3 regions of the Janibacter sp. Y6 genome follow, and region 1 is predicted to be linked to each of the others. Evidence: predicted binding sites of a transcription regulator. Region 1 holds the regulator's gene; each other region holds the start of a gene.
The links. Region 1 encodes LexA, which represses DNA repair genes until DNA is damaged. Its sites were predicted from a motif close to TCGAACANNTGTTCGA; they were not measured.
Positions count from the first base shown of each region.

Region 2: the regulator LexA is predicted to act here: its motif matches at 6,313-6,328, upstream of L6241_RS14660 (DUF222 domain-containing protein).
Region 3: the regulator LexA is predicted to act here: its motif matches at 2,808-2,823, upstream of L6241_RS04235 (DUF222 domain-containing protein).

Region 1 covers NZ_JAKLYZ010000001.1:662,747-672,258, reverse strand. The annotation lists gene L6241_RS03105 (NAD-dependent protein deacetylase) at 1-769, shown strand, start outside; gene lexA (transcriptional repressor LexA) at 841-1,581, opposite strand; gene L6241_RS03095 (LysM peptidoglycan-binding domain-containing protein) at 1,828-2,217, shown strand; gene nrdR (transcriptional regulator NrdR) at 2,618-3,088, shown strand; gene L6241_RS03085 (vitamin B12-dependent ribonucleotide reductase) at 3,230-6,139, shown strand; gene L6241_RS03080 (nucleotidyltransferase domain-containing protein) at 6,481-7,497, shown strand; gene L6241_RS03075 (hypothetical protein) at 7,587-8,069, shown strand; gene L6241_RS03070 (hypothetical protein) at 8,066-8,572, shown strand; gene L6241_RS03065 (helix-turn-helix domain-containing protein) at 8,614-9,312, opposite strand; gene L6241_RS03060 (hypothetical protein) at 9,309-9,512, opposite strand, start outside.
Region 2 covers NZ_JAKLYZ010000007.1:28,379-37,890, reverse strand. The annotation lists gene L6241_RS14705 (RNA polymerase sigma factor) at 1-171, shown strand, start outside; gene L6241_RS14700 (hypothetical protein) at 168-1,364, shown strand; gene L6241_RS14695 (hypothetical protein) at 1,574-2,266, opposite strand; gene L6241_RS14690 (SigE family RNA polymerase sigma factor) at 2,263-2,784, opposite strand; gene L6241_RS14685 (hypothetical protein) at 3,017-3,352, shown strand; gene L6241_RS14680 (hypothetical protein) at 3,391-3,894, shown strand; gene L6241_RS14675 (hypothetical protein) at 4,078-4,281, opposite strand; gene L6241_RS14670 (DMT family transporter) at 4,297-5,037, shown strand; gene L6241_RS14665 (ATP-binding protein) at 4,994-6,205, opposite strand; gene L6241_RS14660 (DUF222 domain-containing protein) at 6,332-7,864, shown strand; gene L6241_RS14655 (winged helix DNA-binding domain-containing protein) at 8,101-9,183, shown strand; gene L6241_RS14650 (GNAT family N-acetyltransferase) at 9,300-9,512, opposite strand, start outside.
Region 3 covers NZ_JAKLYZ010000001.1:905,431-914,942, reverse strand. The annotation lists gene L6241_RS04245 (cysteine desulfurase family protein) at 1-182, shown strand, start outside; gene mnmA (tRNA 2-thiouridine(34) synthase MnmA) at 188-1,309, shown strand; gene L6241_RS04235 (DUF222 domain-containing protein) at 1,362-2,795, opposite strand; gene L6241_RS04230 (DUF1905 domain-containing protein) at 3,105-3,380, shown strand; gene L6241_RS04225 (methionine synthase) at 3,407-4,405, shown strand; gene L6241_RS04220 (hypothetical protein) at 4,402-4,872, shown strand; gene L6241_RS04215 (GAP family protein) at 4,869-5,603, opposite strand; gene L6241_RS04210 (sensor histidine kinase) at 5,723-6,961, shown strand; gene L6241_RS04205 (response regulator) at 6,958-7,608, shown strand; gene L6241_RS04200 (DUF4395 domain-containing protein) at 7,605-8,093, opposite strand; gene L6241_RS04195 (long-chain fatty acid--CoA ligase) at 8,193-9,512, opposite strand, start outside.

The DNA of each region.
Region 1 (9,512 bases):
CGGCGCGGGGATGTCGACCGACTCGGGGATCCCCGACTACCGCGGTCCGGACGGCACGCGCCGGGTGACGCCGATGCACCTGTCGGAGTTCATCGGCAGCAGCGCCGCCCGGCGGCGCTACTGGGCGCGCAGCTATGTGGGGTGGCGCCGCTTCAGCGCGGCCCGGCCCAACCGCGCCCACGAGCTCGTCACGCACCTGCAGGAGCGCGGTCAGGTGGGCGGCGTCATCACCCAGAACGTCGACGGCCTGCACCAGGCGGCCGGCAGCACCGGTGTCGTCGAGCTGCACGGGAGCCTGGCCGAGGTGGTCTGCCTCGCGTGCGGCGCCCGGGAGGCCCGGGCCGCGCTCGACGAGCGGATGGCGCAGCGCAACCCCGGCTTCGACGCGGACAGCGACGAGATCCGACCCGACGGCGACGTGCGCCTCGAGGAGGTCGAGGTCGAGGCCTTCGAGGCGCCGCTCTGCCTCGTGTGCGGGTCCGACATGCTCAAGCCCGATGTCGTCTTCTTCGGCGGGTCGGTCGACAAGCCCCTGGTCGAGCACTGCTTCGCGCTCACGGAGGCGGCGCCGAGCCTGCTCGTGCTCGGGTCGAGCCTGCAGGTGATGTCCGGCCTGCGGTTCGTGCGGCGGGCCGCCAAGCTCGGCACGCCGGTCGTCATCATCACGAGGGGACGCACGCGCGGTGACGACCTCGCGACCCACCGGGTCGACGGCTCGCTCGACACGAGCCTGGACGCCCTGGTGCGCGCGAGCACCGAGGTCGGCTGAGCGGCCCCGTCACGCGCGACGGGCCCGCCCCGTGCAGGGCGGGCCCGTCCGGCCGGGGCGGCGCGCCAGGCTCAGATGCGGCGCAGGACCGCGGTGACCTTGCCGAGGATCGTCGCGTGGTCGCCGTCGATCGGCTCGAAGGCGGGGTTGTGGGGGAGCAGCCACACCTTGCCGTCACGTCGCTTGAAGGTCTTGACCGTCGCCTCGTCGTCGAGCATCGCCGCGACGATGTCGCCGTTGTCGGCCGTCGGCTGCTGGCGCACGACGACCCAGTCGCCGTCGCAGATCGCGGCCTCGATCATCGAGTCGCCGACGACGCGCAGGAGGAAGAGGGAGCCCTCGCCGACGACCTGCTTCGGCAGGGGGAAGACCTCCTCGACGCTCTCCTCGGCGACGATTGGCACGCCCGCGGCGATCTGGCCGAGCACCGGCACGTACGTCGCGGCGGGGTGGGCGTCGCCGCTGCCCGTCGCGTCGGGGTCCTGGGGGCTGGCGCCACCGCGGTAGCCGGCGATGTCGTGCGTCTGCGCGTCGCCCTCGGGGGAGCGGGACGCCTCGGGCGAGACGACCTCGATGGCGCGGGGCCGGTTGGGGTCACGGCGCAGGTAGCCCTTGCGCTCGAGCGCGGTCAGCTGGTGGGCCACCGAGCTCGGGCTGGTCAGCCCGACCGCGTCGCCGATCTCGCGCAGGCTCGGCGGGTAGCCCCGCGTCGCGACCGCGCTGCGGATCACCTCGAGGACCTTGACCTGCCGGGCGGTCAGCCCCTCGCCGTTGTCCCGCACCGGCAACGTGCGGATGTTGTCCTCGCTCATCGCGCCCCTCGCTGTCTCGCTCGCGCCGCGACCCGTGAGGGGGCGGCTGGTGGCCTGCTCCTGCGGGGGAGGACAGCGTTGTCGGTGCTCGCTGGTTGTCTCTCCCGTGTGGCCGACGGTAGTGCTCGGCCCGGTCTAGATCAAACACATGTTCGAGCGTGTCTTGTTCTCGCTCGAACACCTGTGCTAGACATCGTGCAGACGCCTCGTCGAACACCGGTTCGACCAGACGACCAGGAGGAGACCATGAGCGCACTCACCGTCCAGGCCCCGCAGCACGCTGCCCGGCCCTCGGCGCTGCGCGACCCGCGCCGGGCCGAGCGCCACCTCGTGTCCGTGCCGACGGGGACCGACGTCCCCACCGAGCTGCGGGTGACCCGGCGGGGTCGCCTCGCGCTCACGACGATCGCCGTCGCGGCGCTGCTCGCGCTCGGCACCGGCATCGCGACCGCGGGCGGCGAGGCCGCTGCGGCCACGACCGTCACCGTCGAGCAGGGGCAGACCCTCAGCGACGTCGCCGCCAGCCAGATGCCCGGCGTCCCCACGAGCGCGGCCGTCTCGGCCATCCGCTCGGAGAACGCGCTGAGCACCCCCTTCGTCCACGCCGGCCAGGAGCTCGTCATCCCGACGCGCTGACCGTCTCGACGGATCACCAGACCACCCGGGTCCCTCGACCCGACCCGGGCGACGGCGACGGCCGCACCTCCACCGGGTGCGGCCGTCGTGCTGTCCCCGCCGGCCGTCGGCGGGGCCTGGCACCGGCGTGTCGCCCGGTATCTCGGGCCTCCCCGCCCGGGGGCTCGCCGGGTCTTGCGTGCGTGGTGGTGGGCGTGATGAAATGGCACTACATCTAGTGGTTACACCGATGTCATTCGTCCACATGTAGTGCACATGTGAGGCGGAGTTGTCCACCGGTTGTCGACAGATGTCCACAGCAGAACCGCCCTGATCCACACCCCGGTCCACAGCCGGCGACCCGCCTCGTGCAGGTCAGCCGGTGCCCGACCTGTGCCACCGTGCCCGAGAGGAGAGCATCGTGCACTGCCCCTTCTGCCGTCACACCGACTCTCGCGTCATCGACTCGCGCACGGCCGACGACGGGTCCTCGATCCGTCGGCGTCGGCAGTGCCCCGAGTGCAACCGGCGCTTCACCACGCTCGAGAGCGCGAGCCTGAGCGTGACGAAGCGCTCGGGCGCGGCGGAGCCCTTCAGCCGGGCCAAGGTCCTCGTCGGCGTCCGCAAGGCCTGCCAGGGCCGACCGGTCACCGAGGACCAGCTGGCCCTGCTCGCCCAGCGCGTCGAAGAGGCCGTACGGGCGCAGGGCAGCGCCGAGATCGACGCCCACGAGATCGGGATGGCGATCCTGGGCCCGCTGCGCGAGCTCGACGAGGTCGCCTACCTGCGCTTCGCGAGCGTCTACCAGGCCTTCGACTCGCTCGAGGACTTCGAGGCCGCCATCACCCTGCTGCGCGCCGAGCACGCCGCCCTCGCGCAGGACGCCCCCTAGACCCCCGGGTACCGGCACGCGATCGGGCTGTCGGTACCCGGTGACACGCTTGATGCGAGGTCTTCCCTTGCACGCCGCCCGCACCACACAGCACCACATGAGCAGCACCACCTGCAGACCCGCACCACCGAGAGAGGGACCATGACCGAGACCGCCGGCAAGCCCAGCACCCGTCGATCCGCGAAGAACCGCGGGATCACGGTCGAGCGCATCTACACCACCGAGGGCGTCCACCCCTACGACGAGGTGACCTGGGAGAAGCGCGACGTCGTCCAGCAGAACTGGAAGACCGGCGCGACGATCTTCGAGCAGCGCGGCGTCGAGTTCCCCGACTTCTGGTCCGCCAACGCGAGCACCATCGTCACGACGAAGTACTTCCGCGGCGCCGTCGGCACGCCCGAGCGCGAGCAGGGTCTCAAGCAGCTCATCGACCGCGTCGTGCTCACCTACGTCAAGGCGGGCAAGGACCACGGCTACTTCGCGACCCCGGCCGACGCGGAGATCTTCGAGCACGAGCTGACCTACGCCCTGCTCCACCAGGTCTTCAGCTTCAACTCCCCGGTGTGGTTCAACGTCGGCACGAAGAGCCCCCAGCAGGTCTCGGCGTGCTTCATCCTCTCCGTCGACGACTCGATGGACTCGATCCTCAACTGGTACAAGGAAGAGGGCTTCATCTTCAAGGGCGGCTCCGGCGCCGGCCTCAACCTCTCCCGCATCCGCTCCAGCAAGGAGCTGCTCTCCTCCGGCGGCACCGCCTCCGGCCCCGTGAGCTTCATGCGCGGTGCCGACGCGTCGGCGGGCACCATCAAGTCCGGTGGCGCCACGCGTCGCGCGGCGAAGATGGTCGTCCTCGACGTCGACCACCCGGACATCGAGGAGTTCGTCGAGACCAAGGCCCGCGAGGAGGACAAGATCCGGGCCCTGCGCGACGCGGGCTTCGACATGGACCTCGGCGGCGCCGACATCGTCTCGGTCCAGTACCAGAACGCGAACAACTCGGTGCGCGTCAGCGACGAGTTCATGCGTGCGGTCGAGGACGGCACCGACTTCGGGCTCACCTCCCGCAAGGACGGCTCGGTCATCTCCACCGTCGACGCCCGTGAGCTCATGGGCAAGATCGCCAAGGCCGCGTGGGAGTGCGCCGACCCGGGCATCCAGTACGACGACACGATCAACGACTGGCACACCAACCCCGAGACGGGCCGGATCACCGCGTCCAACCCGTGCAGCGAGTACATGTCGCTCGACAACTCCAGCTGCAACCTCGCCTCGCTCAACCTGCTGAAGTTCCTGCGCGACGACGACACCTTCGACGTCGCGACCTTCCAGAAGGTCGCCGAGCTCGTCATCACCGCGATGGACATCTCCATCTGCTTCGCGGACTTCCCGACCGAGCCGATCGGCGAGACGACCCGTGACTACCGTCAGCTGGGCATCGGCTACGCCAACCTCGGTGCGCTGCTCATGGCGACCGGCCACGGCTACGACTCCGACGGCGGCCGCGCCCTCGCCGCGTCGATCACCTCGCTGCTCACCGGTGCCGCCTACAAGCGCTCCGCCGAGCTCGCCGCGGTCGTCGGCCCCTACGCCGGGTACGCCCGCAACGCCGACGCCCACAAGCGCGTCATGCGCAAGCACCAGGCGGCGAACGACCAGGTCCGCACGCTGCACACGATGGACAAGGACATCCACGCGGCCGCGACGAAGGCGTGGGACGCCGTCATCACGCTCGGCGAGAAGAACGGGTACCGCAACGCGCAGGCCTCGGTCCTCGCGCCCACCGGCACCATCGGCTTCATGATGGACTGCGACACCACCGGCATCGAGCCGGACTTCTCGCTCGTGAAGTTCAAGAAGCTCGTCGGCGGCGGCTCGATGCAGATCGTCAACCTCACCATCCCGCGCGCGCTGAAGAAGCTCGGCTACGCGCAGGAAACCGTCGAGGCGATCGTCGAGTACATCGCCGACAAGGGCCACGTCATCGACGCCCCCGGGCTGAAGACCGAGCACTACGAGGTCTTCGACACCGCGATGGGTGCGCGCTCGATCAGCCCGATGGGTCACGTGCGGATGATGGCGGCGACCCAGCCCTTCCTCTCCGGCGCGATCAGCAAGACGGTCAACCTGCCGGAGGACGCGACCGTCGAGGAGATCGAGGACGTCTACATCCAGGGCTGGAAGCTCGGGCTCAAGGCGCTCGCGGTCTACCGCGACAACTGCAAGGTCGGCCAGCCGCTCTCCGACGGCGGCTCGACCGCCAAGGACGCGAAGGACGCCAAGGACGCGAAGACCGAGGCCGCGGAGCCGGAGAAGGTCGTCGAGTACCGCCCGCTGCGTCGTCGTCTGCCCAAGCGCCGCACCTCGCAGACCACGTCCTTCGCCGTCGGCGGGGCCGAGGGCTACCTCACGTCGGGCACGTACGACGACGGCGAGCTCGGCGAGATCTTCCTCAAGTTCGGCAAGCAGGGCTCGACCCTCGCCGGTCTCATGGACGCCTTCTCCATCGCGATCTCCATCGCGCTGCAGCACGGCGTGCCGCTCGAGACCTACGTCGAGAAGTTCACCAACCTGCGCTTCGAGCCGGCCGGCATGACCGACGACCCGGACGTGCGGATGGCGCAGTCGATCATGGACTACGTCTTCCGTCGCCTCGCGCTGGACTACCTCGACTTCGAGACCCGCTCCTTCATGGGCATCCACACCGCCGAGGAGCGCGCCCGCCAGCTCGAGACGGGGTCCTACGCGGCCGCGCCGAACGAGGACGACGAGGACCTCGAGGACGAGCTGGAGACCTACAGCCAGTCCGCCGCCCCGTCCTCGAAGAAGGCCGACGCCCCGGTCGAGGAGCACGCGGCCGAGGTCACCTCGGGCGCTGGCGCCGCCTCCGCCCGTGAGGTCAGCGGCCAGATCCACAGCTCGGCCGAGCTGCTGGAGAAGTTCCAGGGCAAGACCGCCGACGCGCCGATGTGCATGACCTGCGGGACGAAGATGCGCCCCGCCGGCTCCTGCTACGTCTGCGAGGGCTGCGGCTCCACCAGCGGCTGCAGCTGATGTCGACGCGCATCGGAATGTCACCGGGGAGTTGCGCGAGGTGTCATCGGTTGCGCGGTGACATTCGTGATCACTTTGTCAGTGACGAAGTGACAAGCCGATAACCCACAGCGCCCCGGACCCCACTGCAGGGGACCGGGGCGCTGTCGGTGGCAAGACGTACAACTGAACATCGTCAGTACGCCAGAAACCACGAAGCGCCCGGGGGCAACCGGGCGCAACGAGGGCAGAGCAGGTGGAACCTGAACCGCGGATGGTGCACATCCATCAGACCACGCTCGCTCTTCTGGTTGTCAACCAGTCCCGGCCGAATGGCCCACCAGCAAGGAAGAGAGCAGAGCATGTCCGATCAGCCCACCCTGGAGCAGTTGCTCCGTGACGCCCGAGCGGCCATCGAGGTCAGCGACGAAGAGCTCGTGGAGGCACGTACACGCCGAAGCGCCATCATCAAGTGCTTGGAGTCCGAGTTCGCAGGATCTCGCTCCTACGTCAACGGCAGCGTCGCGCACGGCGACGCGCTCAGCCCGCTGTCAGACGTCGACCTCGGCGTCGTCGTTCCCGATCCCGACCGCCAGTACGGTCCTGCAGGAGATGGGCCGGGAGTACTGATCGAGCGTGCCGCCCAGGCGATCCGGGAGGGGCTCAAGGAGCAGTACGAAGACCTGCAGGTGGAGTACAAGAACCGCCGTCGCTCGATCCTCGTGCGGTTCCGTGACCCTGTCACTCCCGGAGCCCAGGACTTCACGGCTGACGTCATCGTCGCGGTCGACTACCCCCAGGGCGATGGTCTGTACATCCCCAAGGACGACTCGTGGGACCGGTCGCACCCTGAGGAGCACACTCGGCTGGTGCTCCGTGCCATCAAGGACACCGACTCGGTCTTTGCCCGTGTAGTTCGTCTGGTCAAGCATTGGAACAAGCACCACAAGGAGCCCCTGTGCTCATGGAACATCAAGGCCCTCGCGCTGGGCTGCCTGTCCGGACCGATGACCGAGCTTGAGGGCCTGGCAGCGTGGTACGAGTACGCCGCAGCCGAGCTGGTTGATCGTGAGACGCCTGATCCGACTGGGGTAGCACCCGGACCTATCAAGACCAACCTCGACAAGGACGAGGTCGTCAAGCGCCTCAAGCGAGCCTGCACGCACCTCCAGTCGGCCATCGCTCACGAGAAGGATGGACACCCGGTCCAGGCCCACGACGAGCTCAGCAAGTGGCTGGGAGACCCGGAGACTCTTCCCCCGCCCCTCGCCGAGGACGTCTACGCCGAGATCGCTGCGGACAAGAGGGCGCGCCAGAACTTGGGAGTCGGACGAGCCGCACCGTTCGTCCCGACCAAGTCTTGGCGACTCGAGTCGTGATCAGGGGCGGCGCAGCGCTCCTGCGTAGCACTCCGTCGCGGCCGTGGTACGGATGGGATGGGGAGTGGCGCAGGTCTCTCCTGGCAGGCATGCGTGACTGGCCGCAGCTCGACGTGTCGACGGTGCTCGCGCCGTCATGGGTTGCGTTCTGGATGACCCTTGAGGCGCCCGCCCGGGCTGAGCCATTCGAGGCAGTAGCGATATTCGAGCCAAGCGGGACGCTGGAAACCTACGGGCTTCCAGCGATGGACTCGCCCAGGGTCTTCGGCGGGCTGCCTGCCCGCACGCCGCGATTGCTGCCCAGGCACATGCATCTGGCCATGAGCGAAGTGGTGCCCAACCACCGAAACCCCGACGGCTCCATGTGCCTGTGGTACCCGCGTGACGTCCCCGAGCGCAGGTGGACCCACGACAAGGGACTGATCTCACTCGCCCACATCATCACCAACCAGGTCGTCGCGGAAGACATGGTCCGAGCCGGTCACGAGTGGCCCCTAGATGAAGAGGGTCACGGCTTTCCCCAGGACCGGCGCCGGGCAGCACGCGAGCAGGCGCGCGGACGGCAGCGATGAACGAGGTCATCTGCTTCATTCGCGGCTTCGATCACGCGGACCTCGCAGTCATCCTTGCGGCGCTCATCGCCGCCGCCGTCGCCGTCGAGGGCTACCGGCGGCAGCAGCGCGAGCAGCGCAGAGTCGAAAGGTCGAAGATCTACGCGGATGCCCTGTCAGCAGTCGAGGACTACATCGAAGCGCCCTATCGAGTGATCCGTCGTGAGAGGGGTCCCGACGCACGGGAACGTCTCACCAACCACATCAACGATGTGCAGAGCCGGCTCGCGTATCACCAAGCCCTGCTCAACATCTCTGCAAGTCCGCAGGTGGCCGATGCCTACCGAGAGTACGTAGCAGCGGCACGGGCGGAGGCAGGCCGCGACATCAGCAGGGCCTGGAAGGCCAAGCCCATCCGTCAAGACCACAAGATTCCCCTGGGAACCGCGCTCCGCCGGAACCGTTGCGACGCCGCCCGCGGCAGGATCGAGGCGGCGATGCGGAAGGACGTCGGGCCGCAGTAGACGTGCCCAGTGGACACGGCCCACGGCTGGCCGTGAAGACGTCACAGTTCACCGAGGAGCACGCTGAACCGGACATCATCGGTCAGCTCCCACTTGGCGTTCGTCCCGGTGCTGGCGTCCGCAGGCTGGATGAGTCCGGCGTTTGCGAGCTCGGGGAGGCGGACCTTCTCGGTGTCCTTGTTGCCGCTGATCTTGACCTTGCCGTCGCGGATCTGCAGGAGTAGACGGGCTTGCACCGGTGCGAGGCTACGGACCGCAAAGTGCCGACGCCACACCGCGCGAAGCTGCTCCTCGCTGGCCACGGTGACCCGTCTAGCGATGCGCACGTCGTGACCGAGGCGGTGGACGCGCAGTCCGATTGGCTCAAGGCGACGGTCGAGTTCATCGAGGGCCCGGTGGACCCGGTCCAGGTCCCAGGACAGGGCCGCAGCGATGCCTTCCACGGGCACGAGCACACGGATGTCAGCGAGGACCGACCCCAGGAGTTCGACGTCCGCCGCGAGGCTGTCATCTGTGATCGGGGCCGTGGGGATGCCGATGACTTCGTCGAGGCCGAGGCCGAGAATGTCGGCGAGCTTGGCGACCTGACCGAGGGTGAGGTCGGCGTCGACGCGACGGGCTTCGACGCTGCGCAGGACGGCGGTGCTGACGCCCCACCGGGAGGCGACCTCCCGTTCGGAGAGAGCGAGCTCGAGGCGTCGCGCGCGGATCCGCTCGGCGTGGAGGGCCACGGTGGTCATCGGCGGAGCTCCTGGATGCTGAGGCCCCATCGGGTCAGCCACCGGTCGCCGGTGGGTTGACGTCGTTCGGCGCGCAGACCCACGAGGTTGAGACCGAGCTCGATGCGGGCAGTGGTGAGGATGTCGGCGAGGGCACGCTCTCGAAGGGCTGCGCCCGTGTCGTTGATCAGCAGCGGGGCATCGCCGGGTGCTCCTTGCAG
Region 2 (9,512 bases), on a different contig from region 1:
GCGATCCAAAACCTCCCCGCAGCACAACGCGAGGTCGTGGTGCTCCGCGCTGTCCACGACCTGACCGACGCCCAGATCGCGGAGGACCTGGCTGTCCCGGTCGGCACCGTCAAGTCCCGCCTGTTTCGGGCGCGGCAAACACTTCGCACCCGTCTGGGAGATCCCTCATGACCCCTTCGACCCGTGACCAGATCCAGGCCCTCATCGACGAGGAGAGCGACCGCGCCCGAGCAGACATGCCGCCGCTGGAGCACTTCATCTCCCGCGCCCGCTCACGTCAGCAGCGTCGGCGCGCTGCGGCCTGCGCTGCCGTGGCTGGCACGGTGCTCGTCATCGGTGGCATCGGGTGGGCTCAAGGGGCCGGGGCACCGACCGGCGAAGCCCCTGCCGCCAGTAATGCGCCCACCCCGGCTGTGCAAATCGACGTCTCGACGTTGCCCGATCACCCAAGACAAGACCACGTGGCTGACCTGTTCGCCAAGGCGTTGAGCTCGCAGGGGCGTTATGGCGGTGGCACCTGGATCGCCGAGGAGAAGACCTTGAACATCTACGTCGCTGGACCAGTGGCTGGAAGGGCTGAAGCGACCGCAGATGCCGAGCGTGCCGCTGAGGAGATCACCCGCGAGACGAACTTCGACGTCGTCGTGCACGAGGGCGGAGCTCGCACCGAGACCGAGCTGGTCGCGACGATGGACGCGGTGTCCGACACCACAAACTACGACCCGGACGGCGTGGTCCAGGTCCGGGGTCAACGCATCGACTTCAGCACGGGCCGGGTCGACGTCGACGTCACCAGCGCCGCCGCCGCCCAGCTGGTGGAGAAGGAGTTCGGCGACGCAGTGCAGGTGCACGTCAAGAAGCCCTACACCCAAGACGAGCTCGACCAGATGTTCGGCATGCCCAACGCCCCGGCGGCCCCGACCGGCTCCAGCACATCACGTCGAGGAAGCCAGCCACCACCGTCCGCATCCGGGACCGCTACCAGCCCCCAAACCGCCACCAGGGTTGCGCCGTTCCCATCGGCAACCCCCGGCTCTGCCTACCTCGCGACAATCGGCGGACCCCTGTCGGTCACCGACTCCGGATGCGCGTACGTCAAGACCGTCGATCCCAGCTACCGCAACGTCGGTCGCCGGTACGTCCTGGCCGAGACCATCGCCGGCTCGTGGACCACCGAGCTGGTCGACGGCACGTGGGTGATCAAGGACGCCGCAGGTACCCAGATCGCCGTCGAGGGCCAGGAAGTCACGATGGGACTGGGGATAGGCCCCGGGACCGTCGACGGCACAGAAGCCTGCAAGGAGCTCCTTGACGATGCACAGCTCGTCGTCCTCCTGCCGCAGGGCCAAGCAGAGGCGGAATAGCTAGACACGGCCCCCAGTCCCACGTCAGCCTCGACCGACCGCGTCGGACCTCACCACCGTGTAGGTGCATGAGCCTGTCCACTGACGATCGTTTTCGAACGGCGATGCGACGCGCGCGAAGACCTGCTCAGTGATGGTTCGAAAGTCGACCAGCAGCGGCTCGAAAGGGACCCTTACGGAGTTCTGAGCGGCCCGCCTTGGGCAGGTACTCAGCGCCCGGTCAGGCCGGCGATCAGGTGGGTGACCTCGTCGTCGGTGGGCATGGCTCCGGCCGAGCGCCAGATCACCAAGATGCCCGGCTTACTTCGCGGGCCGGTGCTCCACGCAGCCCAGGTGGTCATTCCGGCTTCTGCCCAGCCCCCGGTGGTGGGCAATGGTCCCTCCCATCGTCGTAGACCACCAGACACCACGACGGGCTCTCCTCGAGCTGGGTCGAAGAAACCGTCGAACAGGTCGTCCCCTTGCTCGTTGGGGCCTACCACGATCGCCATCTCTCCGCTGCTGGTGACCGGACGGTAGTAGGTCGCGGCGACCGGCATCTCTGTCGGGGCGTTATCGAAGGTCCCTGGATCGGTCACCTCAACACCGGTGGCTGACTCGATCCACCGGTCTACCTCCTCGCTCGAGCAGGTCTTCGGGTCGGCCGCGCATTGCGAGATCTGCACCTCGCCCGCAGCTGGCGGCGCCACGGCATCCTGAAATGTCTGCGTCCCAACGGTCAGCCCGACCGCCAGTGCTGCGGCCGCGCCGAGCCCCGTCGTCGCGGTCCGCCGCCGACGAATGGTGCGGCGACCGGAAGTGACGACAGCGTCGACGTCGACGTCGCTGCTCCCGGCCCTTTCCTCCTGGTCGTCGATGAGCCCCGCGATGAGGTCGTAGTTGCTGTCCTGGGTCGTGTTCATGATGATGTTCCCCTCCGCGCCGACGGCGCGTGCTCTTGCAGGTGCGACCGCAGCCGCGACAGCGCATCGCTCGTCGTGCTCTTTATGGTTCCCTCGCTGATCCCGAGAATGCGGGCGCTCTCAGCTACCGACAGGCCCTCGTAGTGCCGAAGGACAACGCAGGCGCGCTGTCGGTCGGTCAACGCGGTCAGGGCGTTTCGAACGTCGTGACTGGTGTCAGATCGGCTCACGGCGTCCGGCGCGGGTGAGTCGTCGATCTCCGCCACAGAGGTCTCACGCCGCCAGCGACTCGTGCGTCGCTCGTCGATCAGCGCCCTGACCAACGTGGTCCTCGCGTATGCATAGGGAGACTCAACACCGCCCATTCGTGGCCATCTGACGTACAGCCGCTCCATCGCGAGCTGGACGAGGTCGTCCGCTTCGTGGGGGTCTCGACAGATCCCCAACGCCACCCGTCGTAGCCTCGGCATGGCCTCGCCGGCGAACTCGCGGAAGCTCTCCTCCTGCGCACCTCGCACGGCTGCCCCTTCTCATCTGCTCCATCCAGGCGTCACCCGGCCTCACCTAGTAGACGGGCTGACACCGCCTGAGGTTGGGCCGCGCCCCCGATCTTCTCGAGCGCGCCGACTTAGTGACGATCGTCACTGAGCGGTTGTCGAGGGCGGTCGGGCTGTCGAGCCCGACGATCGGACAGGATGGGCCGCTAGTAAACCGGCAGCCAGGCCGCACGACGGCCCGAGGGACGCAGAGATGGTCTTCCACCACCACCGGTACGCCGGCGAGCAGCTGACACGAGACGCCCTCGCGGCGCTGCTGGCGAACCTGAAGCGCCCCTCGTGCGTCCTCGTGGTCGCGACGGTGAAGGGCCCCTACGGGCACGACGAGGTCCGTGCGGCCCCGAACGCCGTTCTCGAAGCCGTTGCTCAGCCGGGGAACCCCGGCTGCCAGCCGCCGTTTGTGAACATCTCCTCGGGCGGGACCTTTGTCGCGCGCGTCGAGCACAACAGCCTCACGGTGCTGGAGCCGGGACCCTGGGTCGACGAGCTGGCCCACCTCCCACATGAGCGGGTGCCCTGGCCTGGCTGAGCACGTACTTCGGCGGTGAGGGCTACCCGCCTCCACAGATGAAGCGCGCGGAGCAAGCCGTCATCGAACTGGCCAAGAGCGAGGGCGAGGCCGTCGCGATCCGACGTCTCGGGGTGGGCGATGTCGACCGCGACGTCGAGGCCTACCTCGAACTACCTGGGTCGCGTGCCTACTGGGTCGCGCACAGCAAGCGTCGCCTGGGGTACTCCCAGCCTTGGGTCGACACCGGCGACCTCGACGCCGACGCTAAGACGTGGTGGGAAGCGTTCGTGAAGAAGGTCAACCCCTCCGCCGATACCGCTGAGCCCAGCGAGTACCTCCTTCGCTACTCGCTCACGGAAGCAGACTCGCTGGGCCTGACCCCCGATGACGTCGAGGACGCCGTCGACGACGCAGTCGCCGCTCACGGCGGAGAGACTGACAACCCCACCGAGACCGGGGACTTCCTCGAGATCCCCGTCGTCGGCAGCACCACCGCCGGGCTAGCGGCGGCGATCAAGGCGCTCCACGACCTGGGCTTGACCTCAGCCCACGCCGCATAACCGAGGCTCGTCGTCGAAGACTGCGCGGCGATCTGCTCGGAAAGATCAACCCACCCTCACTGAGCGGCCCCACCCCGACTTTCGAACCATCACTGAGCAGTCCCACGCCCCGTCGGTCGTCGCCGTTCGAAAACCATCGTCACTGAGCGGACTAGCAACAGCGGTGCGCGGCGCTAGGAACAACTAAGCCTCGCGAGCCAGTTCGGGTCGCAGCCCCAGCAGCGCGAGGAGCGACGCCAGGACTTGAGCGGTGATCAGCGAGCAGATCAGCGCGAGCATGACGATCCAGGGTGGGTTGATCTGAGTGCCAGAGAGTCGCAGCAGCATCGTGGCCGCCGCGACCACGGTGATGGAGCACGGTGCGATGGTGGCCAGGCTGGTGATCACGGTCTAGGTCACGAGTTGCACTCGTCGCACGACATTGCGGTCGGCGCCGATGGCGACCAGTGGCTGCCCGTCCTCGGTCTCGCCGCGGTCTTCGGCGTCATGAACCTCGGGCTGTACGGCGCGATCGAGCGGATCGGGCTCGGGCTGGCCGTGACGCTGGAGTTCGTCGGCCCGCTCGCCGTCGCGGTCGTCGACTCGCGCCGCTCCGGGGGCCTGCTCGCCGCTGCCCTCGCGGGCGTCGGGGTCGTCGTCCTCACCGACCCAGGTCCGACGTCGGACCTGCTCGGGATCGCGATGGCCCTCACCGCGGCGGCCGCGTGGGCCGCCTACATCGTGCTCAACCGCGCCGTGGGGGGAGCGCTGCCCGGCCTGACCGGGACCGCGCTCGCCAGCCTGACGTCGGCCGGGCTGTGGCTGCCCGTCGGTCTCGTGTGGTTCGTCGTGCACCCGCCGACGACGCAGGCCATCCTGCTCGCCGCGGCGTGCGGGGTGCTCGCCTCGCTCGTGCCCTACGTCGTCGACCTGCTCGCGCTGCGCCGGGTGAGCGCGGGCAGCTTCGCCGCCCTGACGAGCGCCAACCCGGTCGTCGCGGCTCTGGCGGGCCTGGTGCTGCTCGACGAGCGCCTCGGGCTGCAGGCCTGGGTGGGGATCGGTCTCGTCGTGACCGGCAACCTCCTCGTGACGATGCGAGGACTGGGCGGTCCCCCTTCGCTCAGGTCTGCTCGCGCAGGTACCGGCCGAAGTGCGGCACGGTGAAGGCGATGCGGCCGCGCTCCCCCGAGTAGATGAGGCCCTTCTTCAGCAGGGCGTCTCGAGCCGGCGAGAGCGACTGCGGCTTCTTGCCGAGGTGCGAGGCGACCTCCGCGGTGGCGACGGACTCGATGTCGTCGAGCTCCTCCCCCTTCGCCGCGGTGTCGGCAGCCAGGTCGGCCATCGCGCGCAGGTACTCGCGCTCCCCCGGCGTCGCGCGCTCGAAGCGCGATCCGAAGAAGCCGACGGCGAGCTCGCTCTCCGCGTCGGGAGCCGCGACGGTGACGTCGTCGGGGGTGATGGGTGACCGGGGAGCCTTGTCCCACACCGACTTCCCGTACGCCTGGATGAAGTAGGGGTAGCCGCCCGTCGCCGCGTAGAGACGGTCGAGGGCCTCCTGCTCGAAGGCTGCGCCCTCGAGCTCGGCGGGCGAGGTGAGCGCCCGGTCGGCGGCCTCGCGCGGCAGCCGGTCGATGCGCACGTAGCGGAAGAGCCGCTCCGAGTAGGACTTGCTCGCCGAGAGCACGGCCGGCAGGTGCGGCAGCCCGGCGCCGACGACGATGACGGGCAGACCGGACTGGCTGATCTCGTGGCAGGCGGCGCACAGCGCGGAGATGTCGTCGGGCCCGAGGTCCTGCATCTCGTCGATGAAGACGGCGACGCCGCGGCCGAGGTCCGCCGCGAGCCCGCCGACGTCGGTGAGCAGCTCGACGAGGTCGATCTCGATGTCGCCGGAGTCGGCGCGCCCCTTGATCGCGGGCGCGTCGATGCCGCCGGTCCACATCTCGCGCAGCTTCGTGCCGGGCGCGGAGTCGCGCTGCCCGAAGGACTTGATGACGCCGAGCACGTGCTCGACCTCCTCGGCCTGGCTGTGGCCGAGCTCGCGGACCGCCTGGTGCAGGGCGCTGGCGAGGGGGCGGCGCAGCCGCTGGTCCGGGCGGGCCTCGATCTTGCCGGTCCCCCACCGCGCGCGGACGGCAGCGCTGCGGAGCTGGTTGAGGAGCACCGTCTTGCCCACGCCGCGCAGCCCGGTGAGGACGAGGCTGCGGTCGGGACGGCCGGCGGCGACTCGCGCGAGGACGACGTCGAAGGTCTGCAGCTGCTCCTCACGACCCGCGAGCTCGGGCGGTCGCTGGCCGGCGCCGGGCGCGTACGGGTTGGTGATCGGGTCCATGAGATCGGACGGTATCCCGATGTCTAGGCGTGTCCCGATATCTCGGTAGCGAGTCGCAGCGAAGGGGTGATGGTCGGGTCTCGCCAGGGCGGCAGCGTTGTCGGTGGTCGAACGTATGTTCTACTCATGGCTCTCGCACCAGCCCTTCGCCCCTCTCCGGACGGTCCGCGTCCGGGTGGGGCCTGCGGTGAGGTGCACGCCGGTCTGGACCGGCTCGAGGCCGACCTCGACGCGCTCGGGCGAGCGTCGGGCGTCACCGCCCGCGAGATGGGCGAGGTGATGCGTGAGCTGACCCGTCTGCTCAACCGGATGCAGGCGCTCACCGACAAGGGCGCAGCCGTCGCCGCGTCGATCGACGTCGCCGGACGGACCGGGGCGCGGTCGACGGGGCAGTGGCTGGCCCAGGTGACGAGCAGCGACCCGCGGGCGGGCTACCGGCAGGCCCAGCGGGCCGAGGGCGCGGGTCTGGCCGCCGTGACGTCGAGCGGGAGCGGGGCGACGGGATCCGGGGCGGTGAGGGTCGGGGCGCAGGGGTCTGGGGCGCCAGGGGTCGGCACGGCGGGCGAAGGGGTGGACGGGGCTGAGCCGCGCGGGCCCGAGGTGAGCCTCACGGGGCGCGCCCAGCTCGCCGGCGACCTGTCGCGCGAGCAGGTCGAGGTCATCCAGACCAGCCTGTCCGCGCTGCCCGACGGGCTGGCGCCGGAGACGGTCCTCGGGTGCGAGCGCGGGCTCATCGAGCTCGCGCAGGGGCACGGACCACGAGACCTCCGCCGCCTCGCGGCACGGGTGCTCGAGCAGGTCGGGCAGCCGGTCGAGGTTGTCGACGCCCACGAGGAGCACCAGGTGCGCAGCGCCGAGGACCTCGCGTGGGAGCGCGCCTCCTTCTGGATCCGCGACAACGGCGACGGGACGATGCACGGTCAGTTCACCGTGCCCACCCTCGCCGGGCAGACGCTGAAGAAGATCCTCGACGCGATGTCCTCGCCGCGACGACGTGGCGCCGCAGGTCCTGACGGCAGCACCGGGGCGGGTGACGAGACGTCGCCCGGCTCGGGCCTCTCAGGGGCGGGCGCGTCAGGGGCCAGCGTGCTGCCGCTCCCGGCGTGGTGCGACCCCGGGCTCAGCCCGCGCGACCGGCAGGTCGCCCGCCAGCAGCGCCAGGGCCAGGACCTCGCCGTGCTCCTCGGGCACCTGCCCACCGACCACCTCCACGAGAAGACGGCGGCCACCGTCGTCGTCACCACCCGGCTCAGCGACCTCGTCGGGGAGACACTGCGCGTCGGGTCCACCGACACGGGCGACACGCTCAGCCCGGGCGAGGTCCGTCGGGTCGCGTGCCAGGCCGGCATCGTCCCCGCGGTCCTCGACGGCGACTCCATCCCGATCGACCTCGGCCGGCAGACCCGCTTCTACTCCTCGACGCAGCGCGTGGCGCTCGCGACCATGTACGACACGTGCGCGGCGCGAGGGTGCGACATCCCCTTCGCGTGGACCGAGATCCATCACGCGCACCCGTGGAAGCTCGGCGGGAGCACCGACCTGAAGAACGGCATCCCCCTGTGCGGCAGGCACCACCGCATGCTAGACCGGGGCTTCGAGCACCGGGTGCTGCGTGAGGGCAGCCGTGTCGTCGTCGAGCTCGCGAGACGACGGACGTAGGGGATGCCGTGGTCCCGAGGCGCGAGGAAGTCACGAAGCGGGGCGACGAGCCTCGACCCGCCGTGGTGCGAGGAAGTGACGAAGCGGGGCGACGAGCCTCGACCAGCCGTGGCCCCTGAGGTACGGAGCGAAGCGGCGAGCCCCGACGGGCCGTCCACCGGCACGTGCGACGAGACAGGAGGGGTCCGCATGACCGAGGTCGTGACGGCGGGGCCGCAGAGGCCTAGGTTCGTGCCATGACGCGCTGGACGGTCGAGGACGTCGCCCGGATGAGGCTGCTCTCGCAGCGGCTCGTCGACCCGATGGGGTCGCCGACGGAGGTGGTGCGGCACCTGACGTGCACGCAGGCGCAGGACTTCCCCGGGTCGACCATGTCGATCGCGCTGCGGACGACGGGGCGGTCGCTCGCCGAGGTCTACGACGCCTACGACGCGCGCGAGATCGTGCGGTCGTGGCCGATGCGCGGCACCCTCTTCGCCGTGGCGGCCGAGGACCTCGGCTGGATGCTCGACGTCATGGGCGAGCCGACCCTGCGCTCGACGCAGCGTCGTCGTCTCGAGCTGGGTCTGCCCGACGAGGTGATCGAGCGCTCCGAGCAGGTGGCCCGCGAGGCGATCCCGGCCGAGGGGCTCAGCCGGTCCGAGCTGCTCGAGGCATGGACCGGGGCCGGGGTGCCGGTCGACGGCGGCCGGGGGTACCACCAGATCGCGCACCTCGCCCTGAGCCAGGTCATCTGCCTGGGCCCGACCCGTCGCGCGGAGGGGCGAGCGGTCGAGCAGCTCTTCGTGCTCAGCGAGGACTGGCTGCCGGCGACGGAGCGGTTGACGCGCGAGGAGGCCGTGACCCGGTGGTTCACGCGGTACGTGCTCGGGCACGGCCCGGTGGCCGAGGCCGACTTCATGTGGTGGAGCAAGTTCCTGCGCCGCGACCTCTCCCCCGTCGCCGACCCGCCGACCACGCTGACGTCGATCGAGGTCGACGGGGTGAGGCACTGGGTCGACCCCGAGGTGCTCGAGACGTACGGCTCGCGCAAGCGGGCGACGGCAGCGCCCCTGCTGCTGCCCGGCTTCGACGAGGTCGTCCTCGGCTACGGCGACCGCTCGCCGGTGATGACCGACGAGCAGGAGCGGGTGCACGTCGTCCCGGGCAAGAACGGCGTCTTCCGCCCCACCGTCGTCCAGGCCGGGCGCGCGCTGGGCACGTGGACCCGGCCGAAGGGCAAGGCCACGACGGTCGACGTCGTCGTCTTCGACGAGGACGGGCTACCCGGGCCGGTGGAGCGAGCGCTCCCCCGCCTCACCCAGGGGTTGCCGCGATGAGCCCGGTCCGACGCTGACCCGTGGAGGCCGGGCTACCTGAGACGGTCGATGAGCCCTTATGACGCCGTCTAGCGGTCAGGACATACGAGTGGAGACGGCGTCATCGACTCGGGTGGTCAGCCACCCGGGCGGTCGGCGACGAAGAGCGTCGTCTCCTCGTCATAGTAGTCGCGGCTGAGGCCGACGCGGGTCATGCCGATGCGCTCGCAGACGGCCTGAGAGGCAGAGTTCGCGGGGTCGGTGACGGCCACGACGCGCGGGAGCCCGGAGGCGAGGACGTGGTCGAGGACGGCACGGGCGGCCTCGGCGACGTAGCCGTGACCGGTGTG
Region 3 (9,512 bases), 240 kb from region 1:
GCCAGGCCGGTGTGCCGCAGCCCAGCCACGTGCTGCTCGCCATGGGGCGCAGCGAGGAGGAGACCCGCGGCTCGCTGCGCGTCTCGCTCGGGTGGACCTCGACCGAGGCCGACGTCGACGCCGCGCTCTCCGCGCTGCCCGACGCCGTCGACCGTGCCCGCCGCGCCAGCGGCGCTGCCTGATCGCCATGCGTGTCGTCGCCGCCATGAGCGGTGGGGTGGACTCCGCCGTCGCCGCCGCCCGGATGCTCGACGAGGGCCACGACGTCGTCGGCGTGCACCTCGCCCTGTCGCGCAGCGCCGCGACGCTGCGCGAGGGCGCGCGCGGGTGCTGCACGATCGAGGACTCCGGCGACGCCCGCCGGGTGGCCGACCGGCTCGGCATCCCCTTCTACGTGTGGGACATGGCCGGGGCCTTCCAGCGCGACGTCATGGACGACTTCGTCGCCGAGTACGAGGCGGGGCGCACGCCCAACCCCTGCCTGCGGTGCAACGAGAAGATCAAGTTCGCCGCGCTCCTCGACAAGGCGCTCGCCCTCGGCTTCGACGCCGTCGCGACGGGGCACTACGCGCAGGTCGAGCAGGGTCCGGCAGGCCGCGAGCTGCACCGCGCCGTCGACCCGGCCAAGGACCAGAGCTACGTCCTCGGGGTCCTCGACGCCGATCAGCTGGCCCGCTCCTTCTTCCCGCTCGGGCGCTCGACGAAGCCGCAGGTGCGCGAGGAGGCGCAAGAGCGAGGCTTCTCCGTCGCCCGCAAGCCCGACAGCCACGACATCTGCTTCATCAGCGACGGCGACACCCGCGGCTGGCTCGCGGGCCGGCTCGGGGAGCGGCCCGGCGAGGTCGTCGACGAGCGCTCGGGCGAGGTCGTCGGCGCCCACACGGGCGCCTACGGCTTCACCGTCGGTCAGCGACGGGGCCTCGGCCTCGAGCGCAGCAGCCTCGACGGCGAGCCGCGCTTCGTCACCCGGGTCGACGCCTCGAGCAACCGCGTCTTCATCGGCACCTCCGACCTGCTCGGCGTGCGCCAGGTCATCGGCACCCAGCCGCGCTGGTGCGGTCCCGCGCCGACCGGCGAGGTGCGCGTGGGTGCGCAGCTGCGCGCCCACGGCGAGGAGATCCCGGCCCGCGCCCGCCTCGAGGGCGGAGACGGCTCCGGCCCTCGCCTTGAGGACGGAGACGGCTCTGGCCCTCGCCTCGTCGTGGACCTCGACGAGGCCGTGCGCGGCATCGCGCCGGGCCAGTCGGTCGTGCTCTACGAGGGCACTCGTGTCGTCGGCTCGGCGACCATCGCGTCCACCGCCCGCTGACCGCGCACACCCCCTCCGGAACTGCCGCCGCGTCATCACCGCGTGCGTCCTTCTACGTGCGTCGGTGGAAGTGGATCGTGACGGTGTCGTCGGGTGCGCGGTGGGTGGTGTGCTGCCAGTCGGGTCCGTCGATCATGCGGTGGTGGTAGCCGCACAGGGGGATGGCGTTGAGCAGGTCGGTGAGTCCGCCGTCTCGCCAGGCGTGGAGGTGGTGGATCTCGGTCCACGCGAAGGGGCGTTCGCACCCGTGGGCGGCGCAGGTGTCGTAGCGCAGGGACAGGGCGAGGGCTTGGGCTTCGGTGAAGAGGCGCTTGTGTCGGGCGAGGTCGAGGGGTTGTGAGGGCCCGTCGAGGACGACGGGGATGATCCCGGCGGCGCAGGCCATGCGGCGGATGGTGCCGGTGTCGAGGTGGTCGCCGGCGTCGGTGCTCCCGGCTCGGCGCAGGTCTGCGGTGAGGTCGTCGAGTCGGGTGGTGACCAGGAGGGTGGCGGCGACCTTGCGGGAGAGGTGGTCGGTGGGGATGCGGGTGAGGAGGTCGGCGAAGGCCAGGCCGCGGCGGTGCTGCCAGTCGAGCTCGTCGACGCGGGTGTCGCCGGTGAGGCGGGCGAGGTCGCTGGGTTCGGTGATCACGGTGTCCGAGCCGGGCTGGGTGCGGCGTCGGGGTGCGGTCATGGCGTCGATGACCTTGCCGAGGATGGCGCCGGCGGCCCAGGGGACGGTGAAGTGGCCGGTCATGGTGCCGTCGTGGTTGTCGCGGATCCAGAAGGCCGACTCGTCGCGGGCGTGGGCTTCTTCGGCGGCCAGGACGTCGTCCTCGTGGGCGTCGACGACGTCCTCGTCGGGTTCGACAGCTTCGAGGACGCGGCGTGCGGCGATCCGCAGCTTGGCCGGTGCCCGGTTGACCGCGAGCAGGAGGAGCTCGGCCTCGCAGGTGTGGCGCTGCTCGGGGGTGAGTCCTTCGGGCAGGTCTGCCATCGCGGTGGTGATGACGCGGGCGTGGTCGGCGCTGATCCGCCCGTCGTCGAGGGCAGCGGCGGTGCGGGCGAGCTCGGGCTGCGGCTGTGCGGGTGGCGTGGTGGTGGCGTCGGCGCCGACGAGGGTCAGGGTGGGGGAGTCGCACCCGGGGTCGGGCTCTATGGTGCTGGGTGCGGTGAGCGCGGTGGCGAGTCGGACGTCGCGTGAGGCGGGTCGTCGGTCGCCGTTCGTGGACTGTGCGACCCAGGCTCCGGTGTCGGTGTGCCCGGTGCGCTCCGCCACGCGCACTGTGTCGGCGCGGGCGACGAGGCGCAGCCGTGCGGCCTCGACCCGTCGGGCGAGGCGTTCGACCTCGACGAGATCAGCGCGCAGCGCCCGCCCGGCGGTGCGCTGGTCGGCGGCGATCGCCTCTTGGAGGCTGTCGATGACGGCGTGGGCCTGGTCGAGCAGGGCCGGCACGCGGCTCTGGCCCGGGGTGCCCGGGTCCAGGAGCTGCGGCATCGTCGCCATGACCCCACAATATCGAACAGGTGTTCGACAGGCCAGGCCTTTGTCGGTGAACGGTCAGCAAGGGTCTCGAGGCTCGGGCCTGGCGGCCCTCGCGCCTCGACCGCCGATGGCGCGTCACCTCGACCTCCAGCTGTCGGGTGGCCTCGAGGCTCGGGCCTGGCGGCCCTCGCACCTCGACCACCGACGGCCCCGTGGTCTCGAGGCTCGGGCCTGGCGGCCCTCGCACCTCAACCACCAAGCGGCCCTCCCCCCTCGACCATCAGCCTTCCCAAGGCTGACGGGGGGTGGTGCCACGATGGCGGGGTGGACATGGACTTCGAGGCGGAGGTCGTCGAGTGGCGGGGGCCGGCGCCCTACGTCTTCGCGGTGATGCCGGCCGGGCAGGCGCAGGAGGTGGCCGACGTCGCGCGAGACCTCACCTACGGCTGGGGGTGCATCCCGGTGTCGGGCCGGGTGGGGGCCACCGACTTCACGACCTCGCTCTTCCCCCGTGAGGGCGGCTACTACGTGCCCATCAAGGTCGCGGTCCAGCGCGCCGAGGGGGTGGGCGTCGGCGACACCGTGCGGCTGCGGCTCACCCTGTGAGCGACGCCGGTGCGATGATGCCCGGCGTGACCTCGACGAGCCCCGGCCTGCCCATGACGACCCGGGTGAGCGGCGTCGGCAGCTGGCCGGGCGAGAGCCCCCGCGAGGCCGTCCGGGCCGTGCGCGACCTCCTCGGCGGCGTGCCTCACCTGCCCGAGCTCCCCGGCCGCGGGATCGGGGCCGACATGATCGGCCGCGCGGCATCGCTCCTCGAGGGCCTGCACGTCGAGACCCAGCCCTTCGGCTGGCGGCTCGTCGACCGCCCCGGCCGCGACGAGGGCCGGGCCGCGGCCTACCTGCGCCACGACCTCGACGAGCTCGCCGAGGCCTACGACGGCTGGCAGGGCCCGCTCAAGCTCCAGGTCAGCGGTCCGTGGACCCTCGCCGCCACCCTCGAGCTCACCCGTGGCGAGCGCGTCGTCAGCGACCACGGCGCGCGTCGCGACCTCACCGAGTCGCTCGCCGAGGGCCTGCGCACGCACGTCGCCGAGGTCGCCCGGCTCGTCCCCGGCGCAGACCTCGTCGTCCAGGTCGACGAGCCCGCGGTGCCCGCCGTGCTCGAGGGACGTCTGCCGACGCAGTCCGGGTACGGGCGGCTGCGTGCCGTCGACCGCTCGGAGGTGCGCGACTCCCTTCGCGTCGTCCTCGACGCCGCCGGCGACCACCGCACCGTCGTCCACTGCTGCGCCGCGGAGGTCCCCGTCGCGCTCCTGCACGAGGCCGGTGCCGACGGGCTCTCGCTCGACACGACCCTCCTCGACGGCTCGCGCTGGGAGCAGCTCGCCGCGGCCGTCGAAGGGGGAGCGCACCTGTGGGCAGGAGCGGTGCGGGTCGGCGCCGACTGGCGCAGCGCCCACGACCGGCTCACCGGGGCCTGGGGGCGGATCGGTCTGACGACGGCGAGCCTCGCCGACGTCGTCGTCACCCCGACGTGCGGTCTGGCCGGGGCCACCCCGACGTCCGCCGTCGCGACCCTGCGCACCGCGAAGGACCTCGCCGAGGCCCTGGCCGAGAGCGGCCGGTGACGCAGACCGGGTCCCCGGGGCGGCCCCCCTTCGCCCGGCGCCTCTGGCGCACGTGGTGGCAGATGACCCGGTGGATGGTCGGGCTCTTCGTCGTCGTCGCGCTCGGGATGATGGTCTTCATGGGGGACTGGAGGCACCACGCCCTCGGGCTCACCGACCGGCGCGAGGTGATGGTCACCCACGTCACGGCGAACACCGACCGGTGCGCGAAGAACGACGTCGGTGACCGCGTGGACGTCAGGTGGACCGACGACGACGGCCGGACCCGCACGGGCTGGTGGGTCGCCTGCCGCGGGGACGGCCGCGTCGAGACCGGTGACCGGCGCGAGCTCTGGGTCGCACCCGGTCGTCGGGGCTACGACTACTCGACGTGGTCGCTGTGGACCCAGCTGCCCAAGGCCGCCCTCCTCGCGAGCTCGATCCTCACGGCCGTCGTCATGTGGAACGAGCAGCGCCGCCGGCGCTAGCCGAAGGGCATCCATCCCGGGAGCCCCGCGTCGCCCGCGTTGCTCAGGATCAGCAGCCCGACGATCGCGAGCACCCAGGCCACGGTCTCGCCGGACGTGCGCTCCATCCACGCGGCCACGCGCCGCAGCACCGGCTCGAGACGTCGCCCGAGCCCCAGCCGCAGACCGAGCAGGAGCAGCGCCGGGAGCACCATGACGACGCAGTACCCGGCGAGCACGAGCGCCCGCTCGGCCGCGCCGACGGGCGCGCTCGTGACGATCCCGATGCCGGCGAGGTAGGGGATCATCGACGCCGCCTCGATCGCGGCCGCGGCGACGGCCAGACCAACGAGGGCCCCCGTGCCGCCGCGCTGCCCGTCGACACCCATCGCCCGGTCGCGCCAGCGGTGCACCCGCCGGCTCGTCGTGCCGCCCCCGTCGCCCTTCTTCCTCGTCGGCATGAGGATGCCGGTCGCGAGCAGCAGCACGCCGACGGCCACCTGGACGCGGGTGCCGGTCGTCGTCGAGAGCCACTGCCCGAGGTCGCCGGCCACGGTGAGCAGCAGCCCGGTCGCCAGCGCCACCCCGAGGACCCAGTAGAAGCCCGCGACCGTGCCGAGGAAGACGAGCACCCGGCCAGGGCGCACCCGGCCCGGCGCGAGCATGAACCACAGCGGGATGAGCAGGGTGCCAAAGCTCGTCGAGTCGACGAGGGCGAGCACGGCGAGGGTGAGCAGCTGGGGCAGGTCCATGGCAGCCACCGTGACCCGCGCGACGTGTCGCGCACATCGGCCGAAGGGGGAGCAGCCGCAGCCGCGGCGTCCGCCTTTCGGATGACGCCCGGTGCCGGGCCCCGTGATTCGATGACGTCGTGACGACGCAGCGCAGGGCCGAGGCGGTCGGCCTCGACCTGCGCGGGGCAGCGCTCATGGCGCTCCTCGGCACGGTCCTCGTCGCCATCGACCTCGTCGACATCTGGGGCCAGGGCACGCGCGGCCCGAGCGGGCGCTGGTGGCACCTCGTGCCCCTGCTCCTGCTGTGCGCGGTCATGGTGTGGCGCAGGGTGCGGCCGCTCACCTGCCTCGCTCTCGGCGTCGTCGTCTTCGCCGTCGAGACGGCGTACGGCGGCAGCATCGGCTCGCTCCTCGTCATCATCGAGCTCGTCTACGCCGCCGGTCTGCACGGCCGGGGCCGCGCCGTCGTCTCCCTCGACTGGGCCATCGGCATCGGTGTCGCCGCGAGCGGCCTCGCGGTCTGGGCGCTGACCGGCGACCTGCAGGACGGCGTGCTCACCGCGCTCACCGTCTTCGCCGTCTTCGGCACGTCCTTCTGGTGGGGGCGCTCGAGCCGCCGCTCCCTCGACCTCCTCGCCGCGCAGCGCCGGCAGGCCCAGGACGAGGCACGGCTCGCCGAGCTGCGCGCCCGCGAGGAGCGCCGGGGCGAGCGCGAGCAGATGGCCCGCGACCTCCACGACGCGCTGTCCGGCAGCCTCGCGGCGATCACCATCCACGCCGAGGCCGGGCTGCACGACGAGAGGTCGCAGCGGCGCGCCCTCGAGGTCGTCCGCGCCACCTCGAAGGACGCGGTCCGCGAGCTCCAGTCGATGCTCGCCGTCCTGCGACCGGACGTGCCGATGACCGTCTCGCCCTCCCTGGCCGACCTCCCCGCGCTCGTCGAGCACTCCCGGTCGCGGGGCATCGAGGTCGCCCTGCACCTCGACCCCGACCCGCTGCCCGAGCTGCCCGCCCCCACCGGCCAGGCGCTCTACCGGGTGCTCCAGGAGGCCCTGCACAACGTCGCCCGCCACGCCGCCTCCCCGCGAGCCGAGGTCGCCGTCGCGGTGCAGGACGACCTCGTCCTCACCGTCGTCTCGCCGCTGCCCCCGGGGCCGGACCGCGCCGAGCCGGGCCTGGGCCTCGGGCTGCTCTCGATGCGCGAGCGCGTCGAGGCGCTCGGCGGCCACCTCGAGGCCGGCCCGTCCGGGGACTCGTGGCGCGTGCGCGCCGCCGTCCCCCTCCACCGTGTGAGCACCCACGAGACGAGCACCCATGAGGCGAGCGCCCACGAGACGAGCACCCGCACGCCGGGCACCCAGGAGAGCACCGCATGACGACCGTCCTCATCGCCGACGACCACGCGACCGTGCGCTCCGGGCTGCGCCTGCTCCTCGAGGCGCACGGGCTCGACGTCGTCGGCGAGGCGGGAGACGGCCGGGTGGCGGTCGAGCAGGCCCGCGCCCTGCGGCCGGACGTCACCCTCATGGACGTGCGGATGCCCGGTGTCGACGGCATCGCCGCGACCCGCGAGATCGTCGAGCAGTCGTTGTCGCGGGTGCTCGTGCTCACGAGCTTCGAGATCGACGAGCACGTGTCCGGGGCGCTGCGGGCGGGGGCCGACGGCTACCTGCTCAAGACGGTCGACGCCGGCCCGCTCGTCGACGCCGTCGAGCGCGTCGCGGCCGGCGAGGCGGTCCTCGCGCCCGAGGTCACCCGGCACGTCATCGCCGGCTTCGCGGCGGCTCCCGAACCCTCGCCGCCGGCCGAGGAGGTCGAGGGGGGCTCCCCCTTCGCCCTCACGCCCCGCGAGGTCGACGTGCTGCGTGCCCTCGCCCAGGGGCTGACGAACGCCCAGATCTCCGCCGAGCTGCACATCTCGGAGGCCACGACGAAGACCCACGTGTCGCGCGTCCTCGCCAAGCTCGGCTGCGCCTCACGGGTGCAGGCGGCGATCCTCGCCCGCGAGCGCGGTCTGGCCTAGACCGTCGCGCGGCTGCGCAGCCGGATGTCGGCGCAGGCCTCGCAGGTCTCCTCGGGGATGACGCCGAGGCGCATGAGGTGACCGAAGGCCCAGCACCCGGCGCAGAAGCCGGCGGCCGACTCGAGCAGCGCGAAGACCGTGAGCACGCCGAGCAGCACCGCGGCGGCGGTCGTCAGGCCGAGGCCCAGCGCGAGCACGGCGGCGGTCGTCGAGACCACCGCGCCGATGCCCTGGGCGAAGCGCTTGGGCGGTCCCGGGGTGAGGACCGGCTCGCCCAGGCGCGGCGCGACGACGCGCATCGCGACCCAGCCGAGGGGGCTGAGCCGAGGCCCGGCGAGCACCCGTCCGAGGAAGCCCAGCGCGAGCGGCACCGTGATCCACCACCACCCGGTGACGAGGACGAGGGCGCTCGTCGCGGCGACGACCGCCGCGACGGTCCGGGCCGCCTTCTCGTTGACGGGGTTGGGGAAGACGAAGAAGCTCACCGACAAATCATAACGTCGGGTTATGGGAGCCATAAGCACGAAGGGGGTGGCCTGGGCCACCCCCTTCGTCACGTCACGACCACCGGGTCGCGACGCGGGTCACTCCGCGGGCGCCTCGACCGAGCGGCGCAGGATCTTGCCAGTGGGCCCCTTCGGCAGCTCGTCGAGCTGCCAGATGCGGCGGGGGTACTTGTACGCGGCGATCCGCTCCTTGACGTAGGCCTGGACCTCCTCGAGCGTCGTCGTCGACTCCGGCGCGAGCGCGACGGCCGCGCCGATCTCCTCGCCCATGAGCTCGTCGGGCACGCCGACGACGGCGCACTCGACGACGTCCGGGTGCGAGTAGAGGACCTCCTCGACCTCGCGCGGGTAGACGTTCATCCCGCCGCGGATGATGAGGTCCTTCTTGCGGTCGACGATGGTGAAGTAGCCCTCGTCGTCGACCGTCGCGAGGTCACCGCTGCGGAACCAGCCGTCGGGGATCGCCGTCGCGGTCTCCTCGGGCTTGCCCCAGTAGCCCTTCATGATGTTGTCGCCGCGGATCGCGATCTCGCCGACCCCGCCGCCCGGCGGCACGTCGTTGCCGTCGGCGTCGACGAGCTTCATCTCGCAGCCGGGGATGGCCCGCCCGATGGTGCCGGGCTTCGTCGGGGCGTCGGGCATGTTGAAGGACGCGACCGGCGAGGTCTCCGACAGGCCGTAGCCCTCGAGGATCTGGGTGTCGAAGGCCTCCTCGAAGCGGCGCATCGTGTCCTCGGGCAGCGCCGAGCCGCCCGAGACGCAGGTGCGCAGGCTCGAGGTGTCGGTCGTCTGCGCCGACGGGTGGCCCAGCATCGCCCCGTACATCGTCGGCACGCCCTCGAAGATCGTCACGCGGTCGCGCTGGACGACCTCGAGCGCCTTCGCCGGGTCGAAGCGGGGGATCAGGGTGAGCGTCGCGCCCGACCGCACGGCGGCGTTGAGCCCGCACGTGAGGCCGAAGACGTGGAAGAGCGGCAGGCAGCCCATGATGACGTCGTCGGAGGTCATCTCCATGATGTTCTCGGCGGAGCGCTGCGCGTTGAGGTCGAGGTTGCGGTGGGTGAGCTCGGCCCCCTTCGGGCGCCCGGTCGTGCCCGAGGTGTAGAGGATGACCGCCGTGTCCTGGGGGTCGCGCTCCGTCGGCTCGGCGATCGGGTCCGCGGGGGAGAGGTCCTCCTCCGAGGGGCCGAGCGGGCCGGAGCGGATGACACGGGTGCTCAGGTCCTGCGCGCCGCTCACCGCCTCGTCGACGAAGTCGCCCCAGACGAAGGCGAGCTTCGCGCCCGAGTCGGAGAAGAAGTACTCGATCTCGCCGGACTTGAGCAGCGGGTTCATCGGCACGACGGTGCCGCCGGCGAGGAGCGTGCCGTAGAAGAGCACGGGGAAGGCCGGCACGTT